One region of the Paenibacillus sp. 8b26 genome, then DNA from elsewhere that is predicted to be linked to it. Evidence: riboswitches for the same ligand, from Rfam matches in the RefSeq annotation. Region 1 holds a riboswitch; the other holds the start of a gene.
The links. A riboswitch is a leader RNA that binds a small molecule or an ion and turns the genes downstream of it on or off. The one in region 1 is predicted to bind FMN.
Positions count from the first base shown of each region.

Region 2: another riboswitch for FMN. It lies ahead of ACQ4MX_RS07590 (DMT family transporter); the one in region 1 lies ahead of ribE (riboflavin synthase).

Region 1 is NZ_CP192445.1:5,674,061-5,689,952, reverse strand. Features, by position in the region: gene ACQ4MX_RS26440 (DUF2953 domain-containing protein) at 1-493, opposite strand, end outside; gene scpB (SMC-Scp complex subunit ScpB) at 680-1,282, opposite strand; gene ACQ4MX_RS26430 (segregation and condensation protein A) at 1,251-2,045, opposite strand; gene ribH (6,7-dimethyl-8-ribityllumazine synthase) at 2,219-2,683, opposite strand; gene ribB (3,4-dihydroxy-2-butanone-4-phosphate synthase) at 2,712-3,404, opposite strand; gene ribE (riboflavin synthase) at 3,433-4,098, opposite strand; FMN riboswitch at 4,433-4,606, opposite strand; gene ACQ4MX_RS26410 (IDEAL domain-containing protein) at 4,674-5,141, opposite strand; gene ACQ4MX_RS26405 (thiamine pyrophosphate-dependent enzyme) at 5,362-7,650, opposite strand; gene ACQ4MX_RS26400 (2-oxoacid:acceptor oxidoreductase family protein) at 7,650-8,663, opposite strand; gene ACQ4MX_RS26395 (peptidylprolyl isomerase) at 8,915-9,349, opposite strand; gene lysA (diaminopimelate decarboxylase) at 9,511-10,878, opposite strand; gene ACQ4MX_RS26385 (spore germination protein) at 10,989-12,674, opposite strand; gene ACQ4MX_RS26380 (stage V sporulation protein AB) at 12,701-13,123, opposite strand; gene ACQ4MX_RS26375 (stage V sporulation protein AA) at 13,123-13,776, opposite strand; gene sigF (RNA polymerase sporulation sigma factor SigF) at 13,952-14,707, opposite strand; gene spoIIAB (anti-sigma F factor) at 14,719-15,174, opposite strand; gene spoIIAA (anti-sigma F factor antagonist) at 15,171-15,524, opposite strand; gene ACQ4MX_RS26355 (D-alanyl-D-alanine carboxypeptidase family protein) at 15,621-15,892, opposite strand, start outside.
Region 2 is NZ_CP192445.1:1,685,873-1,701,764, reverse strand. Features, by position in the region: gene ACQ4MX_RS07610 (quaternary amine ABC transporter ATP-binding protein) at 1-1,025, opposite strand, end outside; gene ACQ4MX_RS07605 (GbsR/MarR family transcriptional regulator) at 1,543-2,106, shown strand; gene ACQ4MX_RS07600 (carboxylesterase/lipase family protein) at 2,318-3,799, shown strand; gene ACQ4MX_RS07595 (methyl-accepting chemotaxis protein) at 3,913-5,940, opposite strand; gene ACQ4MX_RS07590 (DMT family transporter) at 6,182-7,129, opposite strand; FMN riboswitch at 7,302-7,446, opposite strand; gene ACQ4MX_RS07585 (ABC transporter permease) at 7,569-8,264, opposite strand; gene ACQ4MX_RS07580 (ABC transporter ATP-binding protein) at 8,257-9,180, opposite strand; gene ACQ4MX_RS07575 (sensor histidine kinase) at 9,275-10,219, opposite strand; gene ACQ4MX_RS07570 (response regulator transcription factor) at 10,221-10,928, opposite strand; gene ACQ4MX_RS07565 (DUF6933 domain-containing protein) at 11,270-11,782, shown strand; gene ACQ4MX_RS07560 (formate--tetrahydrofolate ligase) at 12,213-13,844, shown strand; gene ACQ4MX_RS07555 (ABC transporter substrate-binding protein) at 13,871-15,631, opposite strand; gene ACQ4MX_RS07550 (ABC transporter substrate-binding protein) at 15,742-15,892, opposite strand, start outside.

The DNA of each region.
Region 1 (15,892 bases):
GCACAAAGCTGGAGGCAAAACCGATCAGTGACGTTTTCAGTCCCCAGAGAATACCGGTAGAGGTAGCCGTATAAGCAGCGTCAGCAAGACTGATATTGGTGGACCATTCCATTTTCGACATTTTCACATGGGATAGCGTATGACGTATCCATCGGTGAAAGGAGCGTGTTCCTTTCAGCAGAATCCGAATATCGTGTATAAATCGCTTGATTTTCTCTTTATCGATGGTGCCGCTGTCAATAGAAGCATCGGTTTTATGTATGTTTTTGTTGCGATCGAGTCGATAGAGTAGCCCTTTCTGCAAACTTGCCAGCAGAATAGCCGGAATGTCATAGTTTATTTTAATCCACCCGTACAGAAATCTGATCTCCAGATGCGCCCGGTCATCATTATCATGCTTGGCAATATCCAGCTTCAATCGGATACGGGAGAGCAGAACAGCCAGCACAAGTAACAAGACGACGATGATGGCGATACCGATCCATTTCCACACTGGCGAGTCCTCCCTTCCTTTTTTCTACATAGATATACCATGGCAAAAATAGTATGACCCTTCACCCGGAAAACATGCATCCTGAAACGCTAAACAGCCAGCCCCATTACGCAAGGACTGGCTGTTTTCTAAATTTCGAATCTTTAACAATGAAGAGAAACCTGTAAAACAAGCTCCTGTCAGGCATCAAGATTCCGTATCGTTCATATCCGGGTGATTACTCTCCAAACGTTCGAACAACAATTGTGTCTCTTCCTCCAAATTATCCGAGTCCTCAAACTGCTCAGGCTGCGGCAAATCCGCCAAAGAGCCCAGACCAAAATAATCCAGAAATGACTTCGTCGTACCGTACAAAATCGGCCGTCCGATAGCCTCAGCCCGACCTTTTTCCTCAATAAGCTCCTTGTTGACCAGAGTATGTATGGCCCGCTCAGATTTGACACCGCGAATATCTTCGATTTCAACTCTTGTAATGGTCTGGCGGTAGGCCACAATGGCAAGTGTCTCCAAGGCCGCTTGCGACAGCGAGGCACGTGCCGGAGAGTAGGCGAGCTTTTCAAAATAAGGTGCATGTTCGGATAAGGTTGCAAGCTGATAGTGCCCGGCGATACGGACAATTTGCAGACCTCTTCCTCCCTGCTCCATGTCCTGCTTCATATCCTCCAGACCCTTTTCAACCAGCTCTTGCTGCTGCTCTACAATGTCGGCGATCTGCTTGGCGGACAACCCTTCCTCTCCCGCGAGAAACAGCAGTCCCTCAATAATTGATTTCAGCTTCAGATAATCCATTAACCCGTAAATCCCCTCTCCACTCCATTACAATATCATCGAAAAGCTTCTCCTGATAGCAGAAAATCTGCTTCATTTTCATCAATTCGAGGATAGCCAAAAAGGTGACTACCACTTCATGCCGATACATATCCTCATGCATCAGCTTGGAGAACAGAAGCCGTCCCCCCGTTCCTACCATCTCTAACGCCCCGATGACCTGCCGAATACGGTCCTTGACCGAAATCTCATCCCGGTGAATACGGGTTACCGTCGTACGTCGTTCTGCTTTGCGCAGCGCACGCTGAAAAGCCGCGACCAAATCGCTTGCATGCAGCCCATGCACCGGATTGGCGGGTTCGGTGGGCAGGTATGCGCTCAAATCCTCCGGCTCCTTGCCATAGATCAGACTTCGTTCCCATTCACGCTCACTCAGATGGCGGGCAATCCCTTTATATTTACGATACTCCACCAGCTTGCGAACCAGTTCATCCCGCGGATCATAATCTTCTTCTTCATAAAAATCCAAATCATCATATTCCATTACAGGTGGCTTGGGAAGCAGCAATTTACTCTTAATGGATAAGAGCGTCGCCGCCATCACCAGAAACTCGCTCGTAATGTCCAGCTCCAGCTCCTGCATACTGTGCAAAAAAGCCATATACTGATCGGTAATATCACTAATCGGGATATCCTGAATATCGATCTCGGCCTTATCAATCAGATGCAACAGCAGGTCCAGCGGACCCTCGAATGTTTCCAGCTTGTAATTTACGACTGTCAATGTGCTTCCCCCTGCCTTACTCCAATCATCATTCAACAATACCTTTCCCCGTTAGCACTTATGCTCGACTTTATCAATCCCTCTTTCTGTAGTATATACGTCATCGCCTTGCTTAACAATCCAATCCCTTTTTCCTGCTATAGTTATGTCGTTCTATTCAGGTATTCGCAAAATTAAAACTGCTTGCCCAGATTCGCCATCTCAATCGCAGCCAGTGCGGAATCCCAGCCTTTATTACCAGCCTTCGTACCTGCACGCTCAATAGCCTGCTCAATGTTTTCCGTCGTTACTACACCGAAAATAACAGGCACGCCTGTTTTCAGACTGCTTGCCGCCACACCCTTGGCCACTTCATTGCAGACGATATCATAATGCGAGGTAGAACCACGGATCACCGTACCCAGCGTAATAACGGCATCGTATTTACCGCTTGCAGCCATTTTTTGAGCAATCAATGAAATTTCAAAAGCACCTGGCACCCAGGCTACATCAATCTCCTCTTCCTTCGCTCCATGCCGTTGAAGCGCATCGATTGCACCGCTTAACAGCTTACTTGTAATAAACTCATTAAACCGGCCTACCACAATACCATACTTCAAACCATCCGATACGAGATTACCTTCCAGAAAACGTGCCATATGAATCAACCTCTCTTTTTTAAATTATTTACAATGACATACGACGACGATAGTCAATCAAATCCTGAATACTGATCAGCTTCAAATGATGACGGTTGGCGATCACTACCAAATCGGGTACTCGGGCCATGGACCCATCTTCCTTTATAATTTCGCAAATGACCCCGGCGGGTTTGGAGCCGCAGAGTCGGGCCAGATCGACAGCCGCCTCAGTATGACCCGCACGCTGCAAAACACCCCCATCGCGGGCGATCAGCGGAAACATGTGACCAGGCTTGCGAAAATCGCTCCCTGTGGCTGTCTCGTCGGTCAGCGCACGCACGGTCAAAGAACGCTCGGTTGCTGAAATCCCCGTTGTGGTCTCTCTATGATCTACCGACACCGTAAAGGCTGTGCCGTGGAAATCTGTATTTTGCTCCACCATCGGCTGCAATTCCAGTGCCTCGGCTCTTTGCCCTGTAATCGGTACGCAGACCAACCCGCGGCCTTCGGTAATCATGAAATTAATGACCTCGGGGGACGCTTTTTCTGCCAGAGCGATAAAATCGCCTTCGTTTTCCCGTTGCTCATCATCCACCACGATCACGACTTTACCGTTTTTTAGATCCTCCAGCGCTTCTTCTATGGAATCCAGACGAATTTCCACTTCCTGCTCCAACACACCATATTCCACTACGTCAGCCACTATATTTGAATGGCTCTCACTGCTTCCGCTTTCCATTACGCTTTCCTCCTTATTTCTTATGGCATCAGGCAAAGCCGTGTTTCGCCAAATAATCCAGACTCATAGGAGCTTTCTCCATTTCCTCCGTCGCCGCTGATCTTCCGTAATTCAAAAGCTGCTCCACATATTTACCTAAAATGTCGCATTCAATATTGACGGTGTCTCCCTCACGTTTGGCCTGCAAGGCCGTCTCAGATAAGGTATGGGGGATGATAGATACGGCAAAGGTATCTCCTGTGCGCTGGGCAACCGTCAAGCTGATGCCGTCGAGTGTAATCGAGCCTTTGAGAAGAATATATTTGAATATTGCCTGATCTGTAGGTGCAACTTCGTACACAACCGCATTCTGGTCTGATGTCACCCGACGAATCGTGCCCGTTCCATCCACATGTCCTTGCACGATATGCCCTCCGAACCTGCCATTCGCCGCCATAGCCCGTTCCAGATTGACCCGGCTACCGGATTTCAACTCATTCAGATTGCTGCTGCGGAAGGTTTCAGGCATCACATCAACCTTAAAATCCTTAGTACCCACCTGTGTTGCGGTCAGACAAACACCATTCACGGAAACACTGTCTCCTATTTTCAAATCGTCCAATACCACAGAACCCGCAATGCCCAGCACCATCGCTTCTCCGCTTCTGGAAATCTGCTGAATGCGTCCCACTTCCTCGACCAATCCGGTAAACATGCCTTCACTCCTTTCCATCTAAAGTTCAGTTTATCCCTGATTCATCTGGCGTAAGCGCAAAAAACCCCCAGTCCGGATAATATCCGTCACGGGGGTGATGAGAGTCGAATTTGCAGTATACAAGCGCAGTCCATATACATCCTGAGACCACATGAATGATAAGTTTGCCAATAGAAAGCATGACTGGCCATACAACTAAATACGCTCAGAGCGCGTGCGAAAACGAAAGCTTGTAGAACAAGCAATCTTCCGTTTGCTACCTGCAACGAAATAAGCCGTACGTACCATTACGTATGCTAAAAATCGGCACATGTCATGTCATGCACATGCGCTTCGTATCCTTCTCCCATCCAGACTATACTGTCGGTCCCGGAATTGCACCAGGTCCACCTTCTGCTGATCGCTCAGCATCCGGGTCACGGACTAAGCCGCGCTGTTCATCGCAGAAGCGATTTACAGACACGTCATCACCGCCGGTGGGGAATTGCGCCCCGCCCCGAAGGATCTTGCTTTATTCAATTGAATTAGCATTAAACTTGTTACGTATATTAGCACCGACTTCTAAAAAAAGCAAGTTATCTGATAGACGCTTCTGCTTTTGTTTTGACATATTGGCTGGAAAGCTCTTCAAACCAGGCTCTATCATTCATGTGAAGCGCTAGATCAATCAGATCGGCCAGTTCTTCGATCCCGAGCTGCGTAGCATGATCGAACGTAATGACCGCTGAAGCGGTTGGTCCGCGGCCACCCTCCGTGCATATATCGTAATCCAGCCGTACATCAACATGCCCGTCGATAAACTCGCATTTCAGAAAATAAATAATCTCGCACATTAAAATGGGACGCACCTGCGTTTCCAGCACACAATCCATCACCTTGGCGGAATAATGCTGGTTCGTCAGCGTAAATTTGTGATCTGTCGCTGCCAGGGAAGTCCGTCCAAAGTCATCCGTAAATTTCAATTCCACTGGCGTGATATTCATGACCTTGGGTATTTGCTTCTTTATAATTTCGATTATCTCAACTGTATTCAGCTTAATCATACCTGCACCTCATTGCATCTTAAAATTCAGAGAAAGCACTAATTCAACATGTTTCACGTAGGCCTCCACTCCTATATCGGAAATCATTACCTGATTTTTTATGCTTCATCCCATAAACGACAAAAAAGATTCTTCGCGCAACAAGCGCAAAGAATCTTGATCGAACCGGTACCGCAACATCTTATAACAATGTTCAAAGTGTATTATGCAAAAAACTGGATTATAGCTCCGAAATTTCATGTTTCTTTTTCAGAATATTCCAGCGGCGTTCAATCTCCTGCTCAAAGGTAGCCAGCGTGGCTTCCTCCTTAAGAAGATGTTTTGTTTTGCCCATTAATTTGAGCCATTCTGCGGCTGGAATCCGTTTTCCCTTGTCCTCCGGATTGTACGTAATCGTCGTACTGCCTTGCTCAATCTCGTACAGCGGGAAGAAGCAAGACTCCACAGCAGCCCCCACAATGCTGGTACCCAGTCTATCCTCGGATTTCCAGTTCAGCGGGCAGGCGCACAGGATTTTACCATAGGCGGTCCCCACGTTATTTGCATACCATTGTGCTTTGGCCGCTTTACGCAGCATATCCTGCGGATGGCTTTCGGCTGCCGTGAAGGCATATGGAATGTTACAAGCAGCCATGATTTGCACGGTATCCTTGTGATGCCCTTGCTTTCCTTTTTGCATTTTGCCTACACCCGACGTACTGGTCATGTGACCGAGCGGAGTGGAGTACGATTGCTGTGAACCTGTATTCATATACCCCTCGTTATCATATTCCAGCATGATCAGCTTATGATTACGCAGAGCCGCACCAATCGCAGAACCCATACCAATATCCATCCCACCATCACCGCTGATCATGATAAAGGTCGGATCGTCCGACATTTCAATTTCATTACGGCGCTTCATTTCCATGTAAGCTTCCAGCGCTCCCGAAAGTGTAGCGGCCCCGTTTTGAAAAAGATTGTGGATCATCGGTTGTTTGTGTGATGTATATGGATACCCTGTCGTCGTCACATATACGCAGCCTGTCTGGAACAGCACGACAATATCCCCTTCAATACCTTTGAAAAACAGTTCCAGCGCAGACAATGCCCCACATCCTGGGCAAGCCCCGTGACCTGGTGTAAGACGGCGTGGTTTGGTTGTCAACGACCGCAGGGGTGGTACCTTGACTTTGAGCTTCCCGGTCGCCTCGTCCGGCGTAACCTGAATCAGGCCCGTACGGTATGCATTGCCACGTGGCGGCTGCATAACTTGCGGCATCACCTTGTCCGGTGAACCCGGATTAATTCCGTAATAATCAAAGGGCTTCTCCGCTCGTCCGGCCTCTGCCGCCTCAATCGCAAGCTGGAAGAACGCCTCTGCATCTTCCGCATAAAAATCCTTGCCCCCCAAGCCAAAGATACGGCTCAACACGAGTGTCCGATTCAGCGGGTCCTCCTGCAAGGCCGCCTTAATTTCATGCGTTAAATTACCGCCGTCTGCCCCATACGAGTCTGCACGTTCACCTACCAGCAGCGCCTTGACATGGCGCAATGCCTCGCGAAGCTGCTCGGCAGGAAACGGTCGAATGATATTCGGACGAATTACACCGGCCTTAATGCCGCGCGCGCGGAGCTGATCGGCCACATCCTTGGCCGATTCAGCCGCCGAATTCAACAGGAATACCGCGACCTCAGCATCCTCCATATGATACAGATCCAAAATCGGGTATTCCCGACCGGATAAAGCAGCATATTCTGCTGCTACCTGCTCATATACTCCTTCTGACAACTTCAGTGCTTCGGACAGCTGAACATGATTATTCGTCAGGTCATCGCCGTTCATATGCGCGCCCACGGTAACAGGATGATCAAAATCCGTAATATTCGGATAATTTAAGTTCGGGTTAGGACCTACAAAACCGCGCACGGTCTCAGCATCGGCAAAATATTGCACTTTACGTTTTTGATGGGACGTATAAAAACCGTCATATGCAACCATTACAGGCAGCCGAACATCGCTATGCTCTGCGATTTTTAGTGCCATGATGTTCATATCATACACAGCCTGTGGTGTACTTGCCGTCAAAATAACCCAGCCCGTATTCAAACCATAGTACAGGTCCGAATGATCCCCGCGAATATCCAGGGGACCACTGACAGCTCGTGTCACCAGATTCATAACCATTGGAAAACGAGTACCTGACTGAACAGGTAACTGCTCCAGCATGTACAGGAAACCTTGCGAACTAGTGGCGTTCACAACCCTCGCTCCCGCTGCGGCAGCTCCATAACAAATCCCTGCCGATCCGTGTTCTCCGTCTGCTGCAACCAGCTTAATATTATGCTGACCTCTCGTTCTCATCTGATCCAGATACTGCGCTACCTCGGTAGATGGAGTAATCGGGAAATATCCCATCATATGATAATTGATCTGCGCAGCCGCCGTAGCTGCCATTTCATTACCGGATTCGAACGTTGTCACTTGCGCGGCGCCTGTCTGTTTGAGTTCTTCCTCCAGTTTTGCCATTACGCACGCCCTCCTTCATATACCGGAAATTGGTGGGCAACTCGATTCTGTTCCGCCCATCCCCATTGCTCGCGACGCGAGCTTAATGCCCCCGATGGGCAAATATCTACACATTTCAGACATCCTTTGCAATACTGGTAATCAATCCCTTGCAAAAATGGAATCATTCTTCCGCGTTTGTCTGCTTGCTCTTCCCATACAAAACAGTAATCCGGGCAAATCGAATCACACTTGGCACAATGGGTACATTTATCAGCTTCATATTCAGGCACATACCCCTGACGTGAACCACTAACATCTCTCGTTATGCTGTTTCCCTGAGTTGCAATAACGCCCCCCAGTAGTTGCGTTTCGTATCCCAGCAATGGCTGCGGACGTTCAAAAACCCGATCCTCTGCGTCATCAGTAACCGGATATACGTGCAGTTCCATTTCATCATAACCACGGTTAAACGTACGCAGATTAGGTTCTACTAACAGTGGATTTTTCTTTTCAAAGGTACTGCGTATAACCGATCTCATTGCTTCCGGGTCCAGGAAATCACAGACACGGAACAAGGCACCGAGCATGGACGTATTTAGTTTGGTTCGCTCTTCCAGTGCGATGCCCATCGCATCCACCACCGCTAATGTACCGGATACCAGTCCCAAATCAGCCCGTATTTCTTCTGCTGGACGTGTAGAATTAACCACTACAATCCCATCCGCTGGCAGTCCGCTGATTACATTTACCGTTTTGTATAACGTTTCATGGAAAATGCCTACCACATGCGGTTGCTCAATCGGACTGTGATCCCGAATATCGACTTCTTGCTCACAGAAACGGACGAAACTTTTAACCGGAGTTCCCTTTTTTTCCGAACCATAGGACGAAAAATTTGAAGCATTCAGCCCCAGACCAAGCACCCCGGTTTCGGCCAACATTTTGCCAGCCAGATTAGCGCCGAGTCCACCAATGGATTCCAGCCGGATTTCAAAAAATCCGAGTCGATTTGTGCTCGTTAAAATAGACAATGTGATAAGCCCCCTTCTTTTCCAATCCTTACTAAGTTTGAATACTCATATAAAAAAAATGGAAAATGCATTCTTATGAAAAGGCTATCACAACACTTACTTTTCGAATGTGATCTTACGCACTGTAATGACTATGGGATTGCAAAAATCAATAAACCGTCAAACAAAAGACAACAAAAGCCGCCCTGTCCAAAGACAGAACGGCTTAGGTGCAACGCTATTTAAAAAAGATCATGTAATTAACGGTAAAATTACACGTCAAATACTTTAACCTCTTTCATTTTGTCGCCTTGTTTTACAGCATCAATAAATTCCATACCTTTGGTCACTTGACCAAATACAGTATGTACTCCATCCAAATGCGGCTGTGGAGCGTAGCAGATGAAGAATTGGCTTCCGCCTGTGTTACGGCCTGCATGCGCCATGGATAGAACGCCTTTGGCATGCTTCGTTGTGTTCGTAGCTGTTTCGCAGTCGATCGTGTAGCCAGGGCCGCCTGTGCCTGTTCCATTAGGACAACCACCTTGGGCAACAAAGCCTGGAATAACGCGGTGGAAGCTCAAGCCGTTGTAGTAACCGCTGTTTGCCAGCTTTTCAAAGTTAGCAACCGTGTTTGGCGCTTCTTCTGGAAAAAAATCAATTTCGACGATACCGCCGTTTTCTAGATCTATTCTACCTTTTTTCATTGTTTGTAGCTCCTTTTCAACCTGTTTTGAAAGCTAAATAGCATCAAGTTCCAGTTTACTATGAATTGCCGCGCTTAGCAAAGCCTTGTCCAAAAAAAGAGACCATTGTCCCCGGTATATCACTCCGGATGAATGGCCTGTTTCGTCACACGTATTCAAAATCAGGAAGAAACCGTAATCTTGGCGTTGGGATGAACCGATGAACTGGCTTGGTCACGAACCAAACGCTGTGGCACGACATCATTCCGAACGATATCCTCATAGCTTTCCCGGCGTACCACCAGTTCGGCCTCACCATTGTTTACAAATACAACCGCTGGTCGACGTATCCGGTTATAATTACTCGCCATGGAATAATTGTAGGCTCCGGTTGAAGCAACAGCGAGCAAATCCCCGCTGGTCGGACGCGGCAGCTCCACATCCCAAATGAGCATATCGCCGCTTTCACAGCATTTGCCCGCAATGGATACCGTCTCCTCGTTCGCATCGTGCGCCCGGTTAGCCAGCATGGCTTCATACTTCGCCTGATATAGCGCTGGACGCGGATTATCCGTCATTCCGCCGTCAACCGAGACATACTTGCGCACCTGTGGGATATCCTTGACGCTGCCCACGGTATACAAGGTGGTGCCGGAGTCGCCTACAATGCTCCGTCCCGGTTCAATCCAGATTTCAGGAAGCTCGTCATACAGCCCGGAAAAATGAGTTTTTACCGCTTCGCCGATAGCCTGTACATAGGTGGAAATTTTCAGTGGTGTGTCCTCTTCTGTGTAACGAATGCCAAATCCCCCACCCAGATTAATAACCTTGAAAGAAAACTGAAGCTGTTCCTTGATTTCTCTGGAAAAAGCGGCAACCCGTTCGGCAGCCATTTGGAAGCCGTTCACTTCAAAAATTTGCGATCCTATATGGGAATGTACCCCCAGCAGGTTCAGATGATCTAGCCTGATAGCCTGCTCCACCGCATGGCTTGCTGTACCGTTCGCAATGTCAAAACCGAACTTTGAATCCTCTTGGCCTGTGGCCATATATTCGTGCGTATGTGCTTCAACCCCCGGTGTAACCCGCAATAAAATATTTACCTGCTGTTTCCGCTCGGAGGCAAGGACCTGAAGCAAATGCAACTCCATCTCGCTGTCGACCACGAAGCAACCAATTTGCGCATCTAACGCCATTTCAATTTCTTCCGGTGTTTTGTTGTTGCCGTGAAAATGGATTCGCTCTGCCGGAAATCCAGCTTGCAGCGCGGTGAACAGCTCTCCACTGGAAACGACGTCGAGCGACATCCCTTCTTCTGCAGCCAAAGCACACATCGCCATTACGCAAAATGCTTTGCTTGCATAAGCGACTTGAAACTTCAACCCGGTTTCATGAAAAGCTTCTATAAACTCCCGGCAACGCTGGCGTACTAACTGTTCATCTACAATATACAGCGGTGTTCCAAAACGCTCCTTCAGAAGGGTCGTGTCGCATCCGCCAATCTCCAAATGTCCAGTGCTGTTAATTTTACTGCTTCCATGCAAATACATGTTCTGGCGCCTCTCTTTCTGGAACAAGCAAGTCATATTCCATCGAATGTTTACACCAGTATAGCAAAAAAAACATTAAGAAGAATGGATTTTTATACAGATCATTTATATTAATGTTCCTGCCCGTTGCCAGAGTTCGAATCGGTGTTTGCATCCGTACCCGGCATGCGTGTATTGTCCCGCGTTTTGTTAGATGACGGACGGTTAGGCGCACTCAGTACAGGCATACGGAACAAGATGGAGGCCATCGCCTTGGAATTAAATGGAATGAACGGCCACAGGTAGGAAGAATTGTATGACCGGTGCAGCGTCAGCATCAAAATGATCAGTGTCGTGCCTACGATAAAGCCCGGAACGTGGAAGATAGCCACAGCTATCAGCAAAACCAGCCGGATTAAACGATTCGCCAATCCCAATTCATAGCTCGGCGTTGCGAACATCCCGATAGCAGCCACAGCCATATACAGCACAACTTCATTGACGAAAAGTCCCGTTTTGACCGCAATATCCCCGACCAAAATGGCGGCGATCAAGCCCATCGCCGAAGCCAGCGGTGTCGGTGTATGGACAGCCGCCATGCGCATGAGATCGACCCCCAACTCGACAATGATAAACTGGGCGATCAGCGGTAGATGAGCTTCCTTTTGAGGACCGATAAAATCGAGAAACGCCGGTTTTAGCTCGGGGTTGATGACCATAAGCAGCCACATCGGAAGCAAAAACATCGAGGCAAAAATCCCTATAAAGCGAACCCAGCGCAAATAGCTCCCCATAAAAGCCGTTTGCCGATTCTCTTCCGCATGCTGACACAGGTCAAAAAAGGTGGTGGGCAAGATCATCACGCTGGGTGAGGTATCGACGAAAATAACGAGTCGGCCTTCCATAATATGCGAAGCCACAACATCTGGTCGCTCCGAATACCGCACTAATGGATATGGATTCCAGCCTTTATTAATAATCGTCTCCTCTAATTGCTTATCCGCCAGCGGGATGCCGTCCAGATTGACGTTTTTAATTTTATCGCGTACCGTGTCCACCATCACTTTATCCACGATATCATCAATATAGCCCAAGCATACGTCTGTCCGGGTGCGGCGGCCAACCTGCATCGCCTCAAATTTAAGCCCAGGGTCCCGCAAGCGGCGACGAACCAATCCCACATTTGTCAGCATCGTCTCTGTAAAGCCGTCACGGGCACCACGTACGACGCGCTCCAGTGACGGTTCCTCGGGATTACGTACCGGATAATTACGGGTGTCCAAAATGATCGAAAAGCGCTCACCTTCCATAAAGAAGGCACTATAGCCTGTCAGCACCTTGTTGATGACAACCGACATTTTGTCTGTCTTTTCCACCTGAATATGCGGAATATAATTTTCAAAATACGATTGCAGTCCGTCTGTAGACAAATCATCCGGTGTCAGATAGGTGAGCCGCTTCAGCACTTCAATCATGACCAGGTCCTTGGCAAAGGTATTCAGAAACAGATAGCCGATATGTCGCCCGCCTAGTGTCATCTCCCTGAATACGACATCAAAGGTCTCTCCCAGACCGATTACTGTTTTAAGTGTTTCCTGATTTTCCTTTATTCTTGGCGATATATCATCCTTACCCTGCCAGTAAAGAACGGATTCCTCTACGTTATCAGAACGCTCACTCTCTTTTTTGTGCTTAAAACGTTCTGACTCCTGTGCCAGCCTTTTTTTCCATGGGCTCATCTCTTCCTTGCCAGCAGTATGACCTTCATTCCCGATGGCTCCATCCTCCTGATGTTCTTGATCCGGTCTATGCTCCATATCTCTTGCCCCCTTCACTTTCCTTGTTATCGGTTGTATACGAACCAGTCAAAAAACGAACCAGTCACCTTACCCAACACCATCGCCATCAGCAGGCCAAACATATACACGGTCATATGGAGCCGTTTGGCGAGTATAGGCAATAGATTTAGTACCTCCGTCAGTGCTGCGGCGAGTAAACCGATAAACACTCCGCAAAATAACCCCGGTATCCACGTAAGTACGCCCGGCAACGGCAAGCATATATTCCAAAAATCGGCTACCGTTCCCACCACTGAACCCAAAATCATAGATTTTTCGTATGCTCGTGATTTGTTATAGGTACGGGTAAGCTGTGCAAGCCGAGGAATCATATCCAGCACAATAAAAAGTGCGATCACGCCACCACCCACAGCAACGCCTCCGGCGATGCCTAAAATGATCTGAAGTGCACCCTGTACATACATCATCATCGGCGCTTATCCTTCGTAAGCATACGGGCCATCTTTTCATATTCCTCCGCCACAACATACTGATCCACATTTTCCTGATACAGATACATTTCAACTTCCAGCGGCGTCGGCTCCTCGTTCCATTTTTTTTTGAATAAATGATTAAAGAACACAATCATGCCGAAGCCAATACCGATCGAATACGCAATCTGAAACAGATATGGATGCTCATCCTTGTGTCCGGTAATCATCTCAACAATCCGAACCTGCACCTCCATCATGCTGACGTCAGCGTGAAAATTCATAATCGTGAGCGCAGAGCCAAAGAACAGAAGCACCCACACCAGAACAAATAATATTCTGGATGGCTTACGCGGTTTCTCCACGATTTCCACAAGCACATGCGGCTTGCCGAGAGATTCCACGACAACACCCGGAATGCGTTCTCTAATTTTCGATATGATTTGCAGCATGTCCACCAGTATCAGATTGCCGTCCTGTTGCTGCGGCCGCTTAAGAACAAGCTCCAGCAGCTCGTTTTCCCATTCGGGATCTGCCAGCAGATGGGCTACATCCCCCAAATGCAAGTCATGCCCCTTTAACATGCGTACACGACTGCGGAGGCGTAAATAGACTATGGGAGCCACTGTAGGAGCCGGACTATGGGTCATCCGATCCCCTCCTTATCCTCGTAATTACTGGTTAGTATGAGGCGAAGCCAGGAAACATATTCTGTGCACTTTCTGTTTCTCCACGCAAAAAGGGTACCCCTGACCATTAACATGGCTTGGGAATACCCTTTGTAATTACGTATACATGAGAATTTAGCAAAAATCCTCACCGATATTATTGAGCAATCTGATCGCGAATCGACTGCAAAATCTTTTTTTCCAGCCGCGATACCTGCACCTGGGAAATACCAAGTCGGCTTGCGACCTCCGATTGAGTCTGATCGCGATAATAACGCAGATATACAATGAGCCGTTCCCGCTCAGTCAGCCCCCCGATAGCCTCATTCAACGCCAGCTTGTCGAACCACCGCTCCTGCGATTCATCTGCAATCTGATCCATAAGCGTAATCGGATCGCCGTCATTTTCGAACACCGTTTCGTGAATCGAGGTTGGCGGCTTGTTAGCCTCTTGGGCAAAAACAACATCTTCTGGTGTAACTCCCAGTTCATCTGCGACTTCCTTGATCGTAGGTAAACGGTTCAGCCGTTTGGACAGCTCGTCCTTCATTTTGCGGACCTTATTGGCCGTCTCCTTGAGGGAGCGGCTAACCTTAAGCGTGCCGTCATCGCGCAGAAAACGTTGAATTTCCCCAATAATCATCGGAACCGCATACGTTGAAAATTTGACTTCATAGCTTAGATCGAATTTGTCCACCGATTTTAACAAACCGATGCAGCCGATCTGAAAAAGATCGTCAGGTTCATATCCCCGGTTCATAAAGCGCTGCACGACAGACCATACGAGCCGGATATTACTATTGACCAGCGTCTCACGGGCATCATTATCACCGGATTGACTCCGTGCAATGAGCCGTTTGACTTCCGCATCCTCCAAATAGCTGTTCGAAGTTTTTTTTCCTCCTGCTTCCATAGGATCAACCCCTAATTATATAAAGCTTTCTTGGATTCAATCCTTTTCTTCATCCGGACCGACGTGCCTCCGCCCGGCTCACTGACTGCTTCAAACTCATCCATGAAATTTTCCATAATGGTAAAACCCATGCCGGACCGTTCCAATTCAGGCTTCGACGTATACAGTGGCTGCTTCGCCAGCTCCAAATCCTCAATCCCTCTTCCTGCATCTTCAATCACCAATGTAACCACGTCCGTTTCAATCCCAACCTTGATCGTCACGACTCCGGACGGATCACTGTCATAGCCGTGAATAATGCTGTTCGTTACCGCCTCGGACACCACGGTTTTCAGATCGCTCAGCTCGTCCATCGTCGGATCAAGCCGGGAAATAAAGGCAGCGACAGCGACGCGGGCAAACGCTTCATTCTCGGATTTGGCGGCAAATTGCAAGCTCATGAAATTGTTTCCCGTACTTTCTCTCATGACACCACCTCCAGTTCCGTGAGCGCATTTCCCTCGTTTTCATATACAGGCATGATTTTAAACAAGCCTGACATATCCAGCAGTCGGTGTACCGGCGGATTGACATCACAGACAGCCATCTTGCCGCCCTTTTGTTTAATCAGCTTGTAGCGTCCCAAGATAACGCCAAGGCCGGAGCTGTCCATAAACTGGAGATTTTTCAGGCTGAGCACGATATGCTCGCATTGGCGGCGCTGAATCGCTTCATCCATTTGCATACGGACCATGTCCGACGTATGGTGATCAAGCTCACCGGACAGTCTTACAATCAACACCCCCCGGTGATGCTCCATTTCAATTTGCAGGTTCATGCTTACTCACTCTCCTCCCGGTCTTGGACAAGGATTTCTACGCAGCCGCAGACGATTCCTGCCCTCCGACAAAACTAGAAGAAAACCCCTTAAAATCTACAAAGAAAACAGGTTCGACATGGTACGTTTAAACAATTTCCACCATCCAGCCTTCTCCACCGCCACGGGTGAGGTTATGTTAAACTCCTTGAGCCGTTTACCATCCTGATAGACAACCAGCTTGCCAACCGGATCACCTGCACGGACAGGAGCTTTCAGACTTGGAGCGAGTTGCAGCTCATGACGCAGCGTATCTTTCGTTCCACCCTTTTTCACCAGCACGCTGTAGGAACGATCTGCCTGAATTTTCAGCTCCGGCAGTACTCCCT
Region 2 (15,892 bases), 2.1 Mb from region 1:
CCGTCCGTCATGAGAATATCTTCAATCTTCAAATTATTGCGCAGTGCATGGACAGCATCTTCAGCATTGATAACGCCCAACAGCTTCTTGGTACGGTCAATGACGAACAGATTGGAAATCCCGCGTTCCCGCATCAATTCCAGAGCAACACGCGGACCGCGATCCATTGTGATCGTTTCTGGACGAAGCATGACATGAGCAGCCGTCAGTACCTTGGACAGATCCACGTCCTCGACGAAGCGGGCTACATAAGAGTTAGCCGGTTGGATCATAATTTCTTCCGGTGTACCGATCTGCACGACCGATCCGTCCCGCATCAATGCAATCCGGTCACCGATCCGCAGCGCTTCATCCAGGTCATGGGTAATAAACACAATCGTTTTCTTCATTTTATCTTGAAGCTCCAGCAGCTCATCCTGCATGTCACGGCGAATGAGGGGGTCCAGTGCGCTGAATGCTTCATCCATCAAAAGCACTTCAGGGTCATTAGCCAGCGCCCGTGCCAGACCGACCCGCTGCTGCATACCGCCACTCAGTTCATCGGGCATTTTATCGCCCCAGTTTTTAAGACCGACCAGTTCCAGCGCTTGCTGTGCCTTTTCCTGGCGCTTCGTTTTTTCTACCTTTTGAATTTCAAGGCCGTATTCTACATTTTCCAATACAGTCCGATGTGGGAACAGGGCGAATTTTTGAAAAACCATACTGATGGTTTTACGGCGAACTTCGCGGAGTTGTTCTTTGTTCATCTTGCGGAGATCCTTGCCGTGTACCAGAATTTCACCGGAGGTAGGTTCAATCAAGCGATTTAGCATTCGTACTAAAGTGGACTTGCCACTGCCCGAAAGGCCCATAATAACGAAAATTTCACCTTGCTTAATTTCCATGTTGGCCTTATTGACACCAACAGTAATCTGTTTTTCTTTGGCCAACTTTTCCTTGCCCCAGCCTTGCTCCAGGAGCGGAACACCTTGCTCTGCGTGAGGACCAAAGAGTTTGCTGACATTTTTGACTTCCAAAATCGTCATACATACACCTCTTCTTTCTATACTTTGCTTGGTATTAACCCCGTGTTACATTAAGGAATGAGTATAAAAATCATAATTCTGAACATCCTGAACGGTTAATGACAAAATTAATTGTAACAGAAGCATTGCTTACATTTCAAACAAAAAAACTGTTTGTAAAGTACGTACAGAAAAAACTGTACAAAGTTTCCTTCGATATGCTCCTTCGTTCTATAGAATGCTCAAACATTCGGAACTTTACAACCGATAGCTCTTTTTTTAAAATAGACAATGAAATATAATCATAAGCAAAAGATTTATGTATATCCATAATTTTAAAAGTTTACTATCATTAGCAATTTTGCGAATTGTGATTTTGAACGACCCATGCTGTTGTAATATAGACAGAAGCTTTGTTTTTGAAACATTTCATTTTTAATTGAAAGATTTCATGTGTTGCGTCAAAGCCAATCGGTTACGGGTAAAAGTCGTTCATACGATCTTAGGCAAAATGCTCTAAAATTAGGAGGTTGCAAGCATGAGCTTGTACCAGTTAGGTGATGAGCAGCAGGCTTCGCTGCAAAAAATTCGCAAACGTGTCATAGAAGCTATAGGTAAAAATATGGACTTGTATGGGATCACCCTGTCTGCGGGGCATTTGTACGGTTTGCTTTTTTTTGCGGATAAACCGATGACGCTGGACGAAATGGGCCGTGAAATGGAAATGAGCAAAACGAGCATGAGTACCGGTGTCCGAACACTGCTGGATTTAAAAATGGTCAACAAGGTGTGGAGCAAAGGCTCACGCAAGGATTTGTATGAAGTCGAATATGACTGGCATCAAACGTTCACAGACTTCTTTGCTATTAAATGGAGAAAAGCGGTTGAAACGAATTTGCTGGTGCTGCGCAAGGCCATTGAGGAGCTTGACAGATTACTGGAGCGGGATGGGGAATATGAGGAATTTAAGGCTGTTCTCCAGCAGGATCGTTTGAAAATGAAACAGGCTGTGGCCTATTACAAGTGGCTGGACCGACTGATTGATTCGATGGAAAGCGAAGAAATATACAAGCTGATCCCAAAGGAAGAGGTTCGTGATTAATCGCTTATCCTCTTTTATTTCCATAAAAATGCCGGAGCGTAGAAAGTTGTTCCTGGCATTTTTTTGTGTTTGGCTTTGTTAATTTTGGATTAGCTTTGTTCGATTTTTGGTTTGGGCCTGCGCAAAGGGTATAATAGAAATATGAAATGATTGATATAACGCTGTGTTGAATATTTAATACTGAACATACAGGTTAAAGGAGGCTTCATATATGGAAAGTATTACAGTACATACCCGCCTGGGTCAGCTTCGTGGGGAAACGGTGAATGGATATCATATATGGAAAGGCATTCCATATGCACAGCCTCCTGTGGGGGAACTGCGTTTTCACGCGCCTCAGCCTTTGAAGCCTTGGGAAGAGGTACGAGATGCAACGCGCTTTGGGCCGATCTGTCCGCAGCCTATGCCATCTGCTGAGAGTTTGACCGGGAATCTAGTGGAACCGCCTGAGCAGTCGGAGGACTGCTTGTACCTGAACGTCTGGACGCCTGCTTCGGAGGCACCTGCAAAGGGACGACCCGTGATGGTGTGGATTCACGGCGGAACCATTGTAACCGGGTCGGGAATTATTCCATTATATGATGGGGCACGGATGGCGGAAAATGGCGATGTTGTCGTCGTTACGCTCAATTATCGGCTCGGGCCGTTGGGCTTTTTGCACCTGACTCCACGGGGAGACGGACTGACCTCTAATGCGGGGCTGCTGGATCAGATTGCTGCCTTGGAATGGGTCAGGGACCATATCGCCGCATTTGGCGGTAACCCGGACGAGGTGACGGTGTTCGGTGAATCAGCGGGAGCTATGAGCATTGCCGCGTTATTGGCTATGCCAGCCGCAGAGGGCCTGTTCCAGCGTGCTATTTTACAAAGCGGAGCATCGCAGGTGCTGCCGACTTCACAGGCGGAGCAAGTCACGGCTGCATATCTCCAGCAGTTGGGGGTGGACACCCTGCATCCGGAACGATTGTTCACGCTGCCGACGGAGGCGCTCATGCTTGCCATGGCCAAGACGCATGAAATGATTGGCCCGGGGCTGGCGATGCTCTATCAACCCGTTGTGGACGGTGTGACCTTGCCTGACGTACCTTTATCTGCGATTGCCAAAGGATCAGCCAAGCAGGTATCCGTTCTGATCGGAACGAATTTGCATGAGGGTGCTTACTTTATTCGCAAGGAATCCCATCTGATGAACAAGTCGATGGCGAGCCAGGCATTGGAAATGATGACGGGCATGTCAGATGTTGGCGATTTGACGGAACCTTTCCCTGTTACGATTGAGGGGCAAGCGCAGATGCTGACCGATCTGTTCTTCTGGCGACCTGCGCTGGCTCTAGCGGTTGCACAAGCGGTTCATGCCCCGGTGTGGATGTACCGTTTTGACTGGACACTGCCGGGGCATCCTGTATTCGGACAAGCGGTTCACGGCGCGGAAATTGCGTTTGTTTTTGATAATCTGGAGCTGCTAGGTAAGCTCGGATTGGACGTTCATCCGCCTATGAGGACGCTGGCTTACGATATGCAGCAGGCATGGGTTGCTTTTGCACGTGACGGAAAGCCTGTGCTGCCGGAAGGGGAATGGCCGGTATACGACAGGGAATCGCGTGCTACGACCATTTTTCATCAAGGCATCTCAGTTCAGCATGACCCGGAAGGGGAAAGACGCCGCCAGTTGACCGGACAGATGAGTATTTGATCCAAGTATTGAGATATCGTCTAATGCCCTAACATACTAAAAGCCTTCGCCCGTATTTTTGTATACGGACGAAGGTTTTTTTAGATTGAACAGGTGCAGATGTATTGCAGGAACTAAATCTTGAATCGCTTAACCAGCTCTTGCAAATCCTGCGCCATGTTGGACAGCTCCTGAGAGGAAGAAGCGATTTCTTCCATCGCCGCCATTTGTTCTTGAACGGCTGCGGAAGTCGTCTGTGAGCTATCCGCCGAATTGCGGGACAGGCTTGCCAGATGGGTAACAGTAGCCGAAACTTCCTCCGTACTGGCTGAAATTTGTTCAGCGGCTGCGGACACGCTTTGAATCTGTTCCACAATATGAGATGTGGAGCGCTCAATATTCGTGAAGGCACCTTCTGCATCTTGGCTAATACGCAGTCCCTCGCCCACTTGGTTACGGACATTACCGTTCATCGTAGCCGTGGAACGCTGGATCAGATCCAGCATCTGTGTAATGATTTGGCTGATGGAATCCGCGCTTTCCTTGGATTGCTCCGATAGCTTGCGAACCTCGATGGCTACTACGGCGAATCCACGCCCGGCTTCGCCTGCTCTGGAGGCTTCGATTGACGCGTTCAGCGACAGCAGGTTGGTCTGCTTGGCAATGGCAGCAATTGCACTATTCATCTGCTTCGCATCGTCAGAGAGCTGTGACAGCTCGTCCATCAGGCTGGCTGTTTGGGTCACAGCTTCCAGAATGCGGTCCATCTGTGTGCGAACGCTGCCGATCATTTGGCTGCCTTTGGCTACGTCATGCTCAGTCTGTCCTGCTGAATCTACGATGGAGCTTGCCGATTCCGCAATGGTGCTGACACCCTTCGCCATTTCCTCGACGGCATTGGCTGTTTGTTCGGATGCCTCCGCACTGGTGGTCGCATTTTCTGCGGATTCCATAACCGTTTCCGCTACATGCTGTACGGATTCCGTCGTTTGCTCCGTGCTTTCCTTGATCATCAGGGAGGAGGACGCGAGTCGGGACGACGTTTGGTTGACCTCGGAAACCATCGTATGCAGTGCATGTGTCATCTGGTCAAAATTTTGCGCCAGCTCGCTGAATTCATCCTTGCCGAACAGATTGACCCGTGCGGTAAGGTTGCCGTCACGAACCTCGCGAGTTCCATTTTGCAGCTTGCCCAGTGGAATCAGGAACGAGCGAATCATCAGGATAATAATGATAGCAGCAACCAGTGTGGATATGGCGATAACGATTAGGCTTTGTCTCAAAATCGGTTGGGCAGCATCACTGTAATCCTCCAGATCCGATAGTGCGATAATGTTCCACCCGGTGAGAGGGTCCTTGAGTGTAAAGGCCAGCATATCTCTATTCATAAATTGCATTTGTGATACGGAAGGAGTATCATTTTCAGCGTTTTTTTCCACTTCGGGAAGTCCCTCAATGGTGTCTGCCGGTTTTTTGCCTGAATTGTTAAAGGCTGCTCCAGTTCCAGATACAATTTTATGATTAGAATCAACAATAAAAAGTCCCCCGCGTTCGCCAATCTTAACAGACTGGAGGTTTTGATTCATTTTGTCCAGATTCAAACTCAACGCAATAGCTCCTTGACCATCCTCCAGCGTTCTTGATACAGCAAGCGCCAGATTTCCTGTCGTGGGGCTCACAATTGGAGCACCAACGGATACTTTACCCTTTTGCAGCATCGCATTTTTGTACCACGGTCTCTCCGTGGGATCATAATCGGTCGATTTTTTCGGCGAACGAACGTATTGTCCTTTCGTATTGCCGAGGAACGCGCCATCCAGCTCGGGATGGGCTTTGACGATGACATCCAATTTTGCCTGAAGGGCCTCCTGGTTGGAAACAAGGGAATTGGATTCGATTTCAGTGGCAAACACGTCCAGATCCTTCACAATGGGCGATACATACTGATTGACATTGCTTCGGATCAGATACAGATTCGTGTACACAGAACCAGCCACTTGCTGAGTGAGTTGCGTTGTGGCCCCCTGATAAGAAAAGTACCCGATAAGTACGCTCGGAATCAATAGAACCGCCAAAAAAGATACAATCAATTTTGTCCGCATTAAATAGAACTGTTTGAGAAACCTGCTCCACCATGGAACTGTTTGTTTTGCTTTAGTCATAGTTCTTGCTCCTCTGTGTCTAATGATCACTACATTGTTTTATTCGACAAAAGCCAAAGAATTTTATAGATGTAATCTTTGGGAAACGAGGAATAGTTGCTATTTTTACACGCTTTTATTTAAAAATAGTTCTAAAGTAGCATGTTAAATATTAATACTTAGACATAAAAAGCCAAATCGGAGATGCAAAAGCATCTTCTCGATTTGGCTTGGGTGAGGGATAAAATGGACATTGAATCTATTAGTTTTTTTGCTGACGAGAAATCATAAAGAGTGTAATCCAGATAAGCATAAAGCCAGTCAATTGCGCTACCGTAACGATCTGCTGGAAAGCGATCCAGTTAATTACAACACCGACCATCGGGAAGCTTAGTTCTGCCATCGTGGCGTAAGACGCCTTGGTCGTACTGAGGCCCTTGTAATACAGTAACAGGCTGAGAAGACCAGGGAGCAGCGCCTGCAGCAACAGATTGATAATCACTGCTGCGCCCGCCCATGTGCCAGCAGGCATATTCCAAGGTGCATGCTCCACAGAGGTGAGAACGATCAGCAGAGGGAGAGCCACCATGAAGCGCAGGGAGGTCACCGTCTCATATTTCATCGAACGAAGCAAGTAGCTTCCCATTACTGTCGAACCGCCCCACAGGACCGCTGCTCCTAGTGCAAGCAGACTGCCGACGTGGATGAAATCATGAACATGTCCGAAGGGGAGCGACCAGCCGAAGGTAAGAAGATACGTCCCGAACAGAGCCACGACAATTAAGATTCCAAAATTACGCGGCAGCATTTCCTTCAATATAACGCGGGCCAGAATAATAGCGACCAACGGTTGAAGCTTCTGGAGCAGCAGCACTGCATTGAGATCACCGTTGCTGAGTGCCATTGTGAAAATCACGCTGGCCAGAGCGGAACCGCCCCACGAGACGAACAAAATAGCCAAAATCTGACGAAGCCGTACCGCTTTAAGCTCCTCGCGGTGCTTCCACAGCACTGGTGCCAGGGCGATAAAGAGCAGCACATGCTCCATCAGCACAATTTGTGTAGAGGTAAATGATTTGAGCAAAATAATACGAAACAGCGGGTCCGCGCCCCACAAGGCCGCTCCAATTGCGACTAGCCAAAAACCGCTTTTCATGTGGGAGCTACGATCAAAACCTTTGGATGTTAGTACAGTTGATGATTGACTCATACTCAATTAGCTCCTTGCGAATACAGGACCGGTGGCACAAAAACCCCCGTCCATGGCGATAGGCCATGCAAGACGGGGGTTGATCAAATAAACTTGCCGCTTTATGCAAGTTAAATGAAGTTGCTGCAGAACCAATAACACAGTATTCATTCACTTTGCGGCATGTTCATGCTTCGATCTTCTTCCATCCGGACTTTACCGTCGGCTTTGGCATCTCACCAAATCAGTCCGTATCCTGTTGCCAGATACAGAGTCGCGGGCTTAGCTCCATGAGCCATACCGCCGGTTGGGAATCACACCCTACCCCGAAGATCCTTATTCCGTTTTTTAATTTCTCCTATAGGATATACCTGTTTTAGAATGAAGTCCAGTGAAAAATATGTGTACATCGAACAAAGGTTTTCATTTATTTTTTGAAAGCGTTTTACAAAATTGCATATTACGAAGTAATATCTTTGTACTCGATACGACGGATGGCCGCATAAGCTACGAGCATCCCCAGCGCGGCGAACCCGATCTGCACAAGCGCAATGGAGCTAAGTGTAGCGCCGTTATTATTCGAAAACAGCAGGGCTACGATCAGGATCGAGCTCACAATGGTGGTAGGTATAGAGTATTTTCGCATCCCCATGTACAGCGGAACAAGCCCCATAAAGCTTGCTGCAACCGCATTGATCAGTGTCCGCACTGATTGCTGTCCTAGTATAGTGAGGCTAAGCTTATCCGGTACAATAACGACGAACTGATTTAATAGATGAATGGCTGCCGTAATGATGATTTCCGATAAAATAATGGACAGGAACGTAAACAGCAACACGATCAAGAGTTTGGCGACCATCAGCTTTTTGCGGTCAATCGGGTACATGAACAAGATGTTAATCGACTTGGACTTAAATTCGCTCACAATAAAGCGGCACAGCAGGACGGAGGCAAAAATAATAAATGTGGCTCTGACCATATAGTCCAGGAGGTCCAAAAGCTCAGCGTACCGTGTAAATTCGGGCACTCCTTCACTTTGGCTGTCCAGCGCAATAATGATGAACAGGCCAAAAATACATGCGTTGGCGATCAGCGCCGCACGGATATATCCCGCCAAATGAAACTTTTTCAGCTCCAGTTGCATCAGTTTAAGCATGAAGTTCACCTCCATGTAACAGCCGCACGAAGTAGTCTTCCAGCGTACTGTTTTTTTGGTAGATGGAATCCACCTCTACCTCATTTAAAATGAGCGTTTTCGTAATTTGCTTCTGGGGTACACTTGTATCGTAAATGCGTATATTCTGATCGTTTAGCACTCGGATATTCGTCAGATTCAGGTGATGGGAGAGGACGTAGGCCGCTTTTTTGCAGTCATTGGTCGTAAATTCGATGTATTCCGTATTGGTTTCCCGCACCTGTTCCATCGACACTTCCTCAATCAGTTGACCGTGATTAATCACACCCACCGTATCGGCAATTTGCTCGATTTCCACTAAAATGTGGCTGGACACAAGGATCGTCATGCCATATTCCTTGCACAGCATGTGGAATAATTGGCGGATTTCCTTGATCCCCACCGGGTCCAATCCATTAATGGGTTCGTCCAAAATCAGCAGCTCCGGCTTGGTCGCAATTGCTCGGGCGATCCCGAGACGCTGCTTCATCCCCAGTGAGAAATCCTTTACCGGCTTGTCATCTGCGTTTCGCAGGTTCACCAGCTCCAGTGCATCCCGAACAGCCTGCTTGTTATAATAGCCCATATATTCACAATGAAGTTCGAGATTTTGCCGGGCCGTCAGTCTGTCATAAAAAATCGGATATTCAATAATCGAGCCCATCCGGCCGAGCAGGTGGTACGACTTTGGCGTTAATTTTTCACCGAACAATTCAATCTCACCCGAGGTCGGCTTGAGCAGGTTCGTAATCATTTTCATAATCGTTGTCTTGCCCGCCCCATTGGGACCGAGAAAGCCATAAGTTTCCCCCTGGCGCACATTCATGCTGACCCCCGCTACAATTTCGTTGCCCTTCAGGGCCTTGGTCAGTTGATGCGTCCGTAATATATAAGTCATGGGTGTTCTCCCTTCGTATACTGTTGATAATTCAAGGATAAAGGGCGAAATGTTCATTTTTCTTTCCCGTTTCTTACAAAATTATTAAGTTCGATTAATAGTTGATTTTTTTCAATGTAAAAGAGAAGACCGTCCGCTCATAAGGTATGCTGCTCAAATGAATCTCTCCGTTCATCGTCTCAACCAGACGTTTGGCAATCGTAAGACCCAGCCCGCTGCCCTGTATCGCCTTGTTGCGGGAATCCTCAAGCGTGTACATACGTTCAAAAACCTTGTCCTGCTCAGGCTCCTGTATGCCTTGCCCCCGATCCCATACCTCTATACGCACCGTGTCCTGCTGTTCCGTTAGAGTCAGTCCCAGTGTCCGACCATCGGCACCGTAGCGAATCGCATTCGAGATCAGATTGTTCAGCACCCGCCCAATCGCTCCTTCGTTCCCCAAGGCATGAATGGGGTGCTCCGGGATATCAATATGCACAGCAAACCCCTGAGCTGTCAGCAGATCATAAAACTCCAAAATGCTGCGTCTGCACAGCTCTCCCACCTCCAGCCGAGTCAACGGAATGTCCGTATCATTAGCCTCCAGCTTCGCCAAGCTAAAGAAGCTTCCGATCAGCTCAATCGCTTCGCTTGTCTTCTGATGAATCCTGGATAGCAGCTTTGCACGTTCTTCCGGCAAAATATGCGGGTCGGCATCCAGCATCTCGGCATATCCGAGCACCACCGTAAGCGGGGTTTTGAGGTCGTGGGAAATATTTGAAATCATTTTGCGCATGGCGATTTGGCTTCGGTTATAATCCACAGACACTCTCAAATTCAAGTCCAGCAAACGGTTAATTTCCGTCATGAGCCTTTGCAGCTCAGCGTCACCCGTGACATATAGCAGCTTTTCCGCATGATTAACGGTTACAATTCGTTCCAGTGCGTTTCGGATATCCTTTATTTTGCGCTTTTGGGCCGCACGCTCTCTCCAGAACCATAAAATAACGACGGACAGGATGAGGACGACGATCCATTCAGAAATGCTCACGATGTTCATATCAGCCGTTCTCCCATTTGTAGCCGATGCCCCATAAGGTCTTGATATGAACGGGGTGGGAGGGGTCTTCTTCGATTTTCTCACGTAAGCGGCGAATATGGACGTTAATCACGTTTTCGTCACCCATATAATCCTCTTTCCAGATAAACCCGTATAATTGCGCTTTGGTAAATACACGGTTCGGATGGTTGACAAATAGCTTGAGAATATCAGATTCCTTGGCAGTTAGCTGCACTTCATTTTCATTGCGGGTGACCATAAAATGATCAAAATCAATGCACAGATTTCCGTAGGTCAGGACCTGTGCTTTCGGCTGTTCCTCCTGCTGTTGCTGCCGCGCATAGATAGTGGATCTGCGGATAGCGGACTGAATGCGTGCGGTCATTTCTACCATCGAAAAAGGCTTGGCGATATAATCATCTGCTCCGAAGCCCAGTCCAAGCGCTTTATCCACATCGCTATCTTTAGCAGACATAATCAGAATCGGGACAGCGCTGTTGGTACGGATTCGACGGATGACCTCCATACCATCGACCTTCGGCATCATCAGATCCACCAATACCAGATCGTAGGTATGACGTTCAAAGGCAAGCAGCCCTTCTTCCCCGTCATAGGCGGTGGTTAATGTGTAGCCTTCCTTGGTAAGCGCTTTGTGCAGCATCTCGGCAATGGATGTATCGTCTTCGATGAGAAGTATGCGTGGGTTCATAGGTGTGGAACACCCCTAATTTTTAGATTAAGCTCGTGTGACGAACTGTACCTGAATTATATAGAGCAGTGGAGTGGATTTCCATAAAAAATATCCAACGAATTTGAACGGGCAAATATTCTCAACTTAAATGCACTGAAGTGGATTTTTTTATCCATCCCCAGCATAAGATGTAATCAAATTACTGGAAATTCGCCACCTTCCTATATTATACTGAAAGAGTTTACAATCCGATATTTGGAATACGGTGTTATGATAATCGGGACATGCCTTATACGAAAGATTGGACATGATTCGAAAACATGAGCTACGGCACAGAACCGTCATAAAGGAGAGCAACGATGTTTGTCATACGGGGAGCACAAAAGCTGCTGAAGGAATGGGATATCGAACCACTACAAGTTGATATTTATCCGCCTTTGAATAGTTGGCATGCCAACTTGTTTTTGCTGAATCGGAAAAAAAATATTGTGTTTATGCATGATGCATCCCGCTTGAGTGTCACGCTGTTCGGAATCAAAAAGGCGCAGTACAAAAATCTACCAACTCTTTTCGTCCAAGCCTTGAAGGAACTCATGCTCAGTGAGGGTTTTGATGAACAAATTGTAGAGGCGTACACACAGGAAGGCAAGCAGATGCTGGCTACTACGACGAACAGCCATAGTGTGATGGGAACCTTGGATGAGATTATTTTTGTCATGAAGGAACTGGATATGGAGCATGGATGCGAGTTGGAAAAAAATCAGTGGAATAACCGGATTGTGTTAAAAACGGTTCAATACCAGTATCCGGTCGATGCTTTTAAAGAAGCTTTGGAAAAGCATTATAAACAAGAAAATGTGCGAGAGTCTTGAGATCAATTCGTAAATAATTTCCATTTATTTGCTCTTATGATATATAATCTAATATAGTTCTAAAAGACTATATAGAGAGAGGTAAGGGGTATTTTATAATCGCTTACATATTAATGATCTGCTGTCCCAAGGCTATGGTCCTGCGACGAAGAAATCCCAAGCTGTCCTGATTTCCAAAGGATTTCTTGCTGAAAATTACGCTGCTAACGCTGCGAGTTAATTGGAGAGCTGGTCGTTAAACAGAAGTGCCAAAAGAGTATCCACCAAAGTCCATCTGGGCGGGGGATGCTCTTTTTTTTACAACTCACAGGAAAGCAAAGCTTGCGATGAAATGAATCACAGCGCAAAAAGCGTCACACTTTGGTAAAATAAAACGATACAGTGTTTGACACCATCGGTCAGACTTAAAAACAGGGGGTACATAACGAGCATGAAACGGATTATTGAGGTAGCCAAAGAAGCAGGAATCGAAGAAGAGCATCTGGAGACGTATGGAAAATATAAAGCGAAGCTGAATCCGTCCCTGTGGGAGCAGGTGAAGGATCGTCCGAACGGAAAGCTGGTGCTGGTCACGGCAATGAATCCGACTCCGGCGGGAGAAGGAAAAACGCTAACCACCATTGGGCTGTCGCAGTCGCTAAATGCGCTGGGGCACAAGACCATAGCTGCGCTGCGGGAGCCGTCACTAGGCCCCTGCTTTGGCATGAAAGGGGGAGCAACCGGGGGAGGACAAGCCCAGATTGTTCCGGCCGAGGATATTAATTTGCATTTTACAGGCGATATCCACGCGATTTCGGCGGCGCATAATTTGCTGGCAGCGATGATCGATAATCATTTGTTTCATGGCAATGCTTTACGCTTGAAGCCGGAACGAGTCATGTGGAAACGGGCTGTAGATATGAATGATCGGAGTTTGCGAAGCATCGTGACCGGATTGGGAACAGGGAATGGAGCGGTGAGAGAAAGCGGTTTTCTAATTACCTCGGCCTCGGAAGTGATGGCGGTATTGTGTCTGAGTGAAAATATCGACGACCTCAAAGTGCGCTTGGGTCGAATGGTCATCGGATATAATGAAGCGGGCGAAACGGTAACGGCAGAGGATTTGCAAGCAGTAGAAGGCATGGCTGTGCTGCTTCGGGAAGCGTTAAAGCCGAATCTGGTGCAAACGCTGGAGGGAACGCCAGTCATTGTGCATGGTGGTCCTTTTGCCAATATTGCGCACGGATGCAGCAGTCTGATCGGTACGAAGCTGGCCTTGAAGCTAGGGGAGGTTGTCGTGACGGAGGCTGGATTCGGGGCTGAGCTGGGGGCAGAAAAGTTTTTTGATATCAAATGCCGTCAGTCCGGTTTGCAGCCGGATGCGGCTGTGCTGGTCGTAACCGCCAAAGCGCTGAAATATAACGGTGGTGTAGCTAAAAATGAACTGGACGCGGAAAATCTGGAGCATTTACAGCTCGGATTAGCCAATATGAATCGGCATGTACGGAATTTGCAAAAATTCGGCGTGCCTGTATTGGTAGCGGTCAACCATTTTGTAACGGACAGCGAAGCCGAATTGGAACTGATTTTCGCGGAATGCCGCAAGCTGGGTGTACCCGCAGAGCTATCGCAGGTGTGGGCACAGGGAAGCCAAGGGGGAGAAAAGTTGGCTCAAAGCCTGCTAAATCTACTCGAAGAGGACAAAGCCCATTTTGTACCGCTGTATGATCATGCGCTTGATCTGCAAGCGAAAATTAGGTTCATTGCGCAGGAGCTTTATGGTGCGGCAGAGGTAGTATATACTCCAGCAGCTAAACGGGCCTTGTCCGGCATGGAGCAGCTTGGCTTCGGGCAATTGCCTGTATGCATGGCGAAAACGCCGTATTCTTTTTCAGATCAGCCGTCTCTGCTAGGCGCACCGGAGGGCTTTACGATCCACGTGTCCAGAGTGTCATTGTCCGCAGGAGCAGGCTTTGTGGTCGTGGAAACGGGCAACACAATGACCATGCCCGGTCTACCCAAATCCCCGGCAGCCGAGCATATGTCGCTGGAGCCGGATGGAAGCATTCAGGGGTTGATGTAATATTTTTGCGAAAAATGTTAGGCGCTTTATGAAGAAGCACCGAGCAGCTTGGGCAGTGCGGTGAGCAGCTTTTGGCGGGTCATGGCATCGTTCCAATTCCAGCGGTCTGCTTCTACGAAATAGACCCGGCCTTGACGTACCGCGGGTAGGCTACTCCAGAGGGCGCTGTTCAGCATGTGATCCAACGTACGTTTGGAGTCTGGAGCAGTGGGAATGAGCATAAAAATACGGTCCCCGGCGTAGTCGGGGAGCTGGTTGGGCTCAATTTCCGCGAAGCCATGTCTTTCGTCGAGAACCTTTTGGATCGGCTCAGCGGGCTGAAAGCCCTGCGGGTGGTAAAGAGCCGCCGCGAAGCCGGACATCCCCATCACAAATAGTCGATCACCCTGATCGAAGATGAAGACGGAAGCCGTTTCTCCGACTGTAATTTCTGTGCCGAGTTGCTGCCACATGCTCAGATTACGGGTGGCGAAGGCAGACAGCCATTGTTCGGCTTCGCGTTCCTTGCCAAGCCATGATCCGAGCGTCAGCAGTCGTTCCTCCAGCGTGGCAAAGGAGTTGAAGGTGACGGTGGGCGCAATGCCGGCAATGCGCTCATATTCCTGTTCATCCGAATTGGCCATGATAATCAGATCGGGATCAAGCGCACGGGTCAAGCGGGTATCGAGTGGAAGACCAACATCAGCAACATGTCCCAGACGATGCTTATAGACGCTGTATTCACTGAATCGTAGACTTCCACCGATAGCTTTGGCCCCCAGTGCGAACAGGTCGCCCATCGTTTCTCCATGATAAATAATGCGGCTGGGGCGGCGTGGAATATGGATATGGTGGCCTGTCCAATCCTTGACGCGGACAGAACAGGGAATGTTAAGCGCGTATTGTCCGGGGGGAATCCCGGTCATTTGCCGAAAGCGGCGGTTAAAATAATATTCGTCAGAGAAACCAACTTGACGAGCAATTTCACGTAAAGGTCGTTTGCATTCCAGCAGCAGCCGCTTGGCATGATTCAAGCGCAGCTCAGTGAGGTAATGCAGCGGCTTTTTGCCTGTCCTTTTGCGAAACATTTGCGAGTATTGCCATATGGAAACGTTCGCCTGTTCGGCAAGCTGCTTGACGGTCATTGGTTTCTCATAGTGTTTCTCCATGTAGGTAATGGTGGCCTCGACTGATGCTGGTAAAGCCGGGCAAGAGTTATCCTTATCCTCTATAAAGACATGGGATTCCTGCCACAATAGCAGCAGTTCTTGAAACTGAATTTGCTGTCGCAACGCAGAAATGGGGTTATGCAGGTGTACCGGTTGATGGGCGCTATGGAATAGCTCTTCGGTCAACCGAATGGACTTGGAAGAAGAGGTAACGATATACTCACGTGACCCCGACAGGAGAGGGCCCTTATATATGGAAGGATTGCTATTTATATTTTCAACCAGAGCTGTGTCTGATCCTGATTCCGATGACATGACGATGACCTCGAACATGAGCTTGTAGTATTCGGGTACAGTTCCATCCAGAGGAGCGATCCGATAGGATTCACCGGGAGTTAGCCAATACCCATGACCCGCATGGAATAGACACTGCTCCGGACCAATGTCCACCATACCTGTGCCACCAATAAACATAAGCAAGCAGTGATATGGAACAGGGTGTGAAGAAGATGCAAATGCATATGCTGAAAGACCGGAAAATTGTACTTCGGCAGGCCTGCGAACCAACTCAATCCCCTTGAAATGATAAAGCAGCGAGTTGGGAGGGGGAGGAAATACAGACGACTGGGGCTGGTTCACAGTGTAACGCTCCTTTTATTGAGAATGGTTATCATATGTACATAAGTATACCTCCTTTTGGTTCAACAAAAAAGAAGCCTATCCACAAGTGTCGATAAGCTTCTATATCCTTATTTTATGAGCTTAGGTAATTCGTCCAGCAACCATTCCCGGGTAGTAGCATCGCTGTCGGTTTTGCTAATATCCTGAGCGTACACATGCCCCTGCTTGACGGCAGGAAGCTGGAGCCACAGCTTGCTTTTCATCAACTGTTTGGTGGAT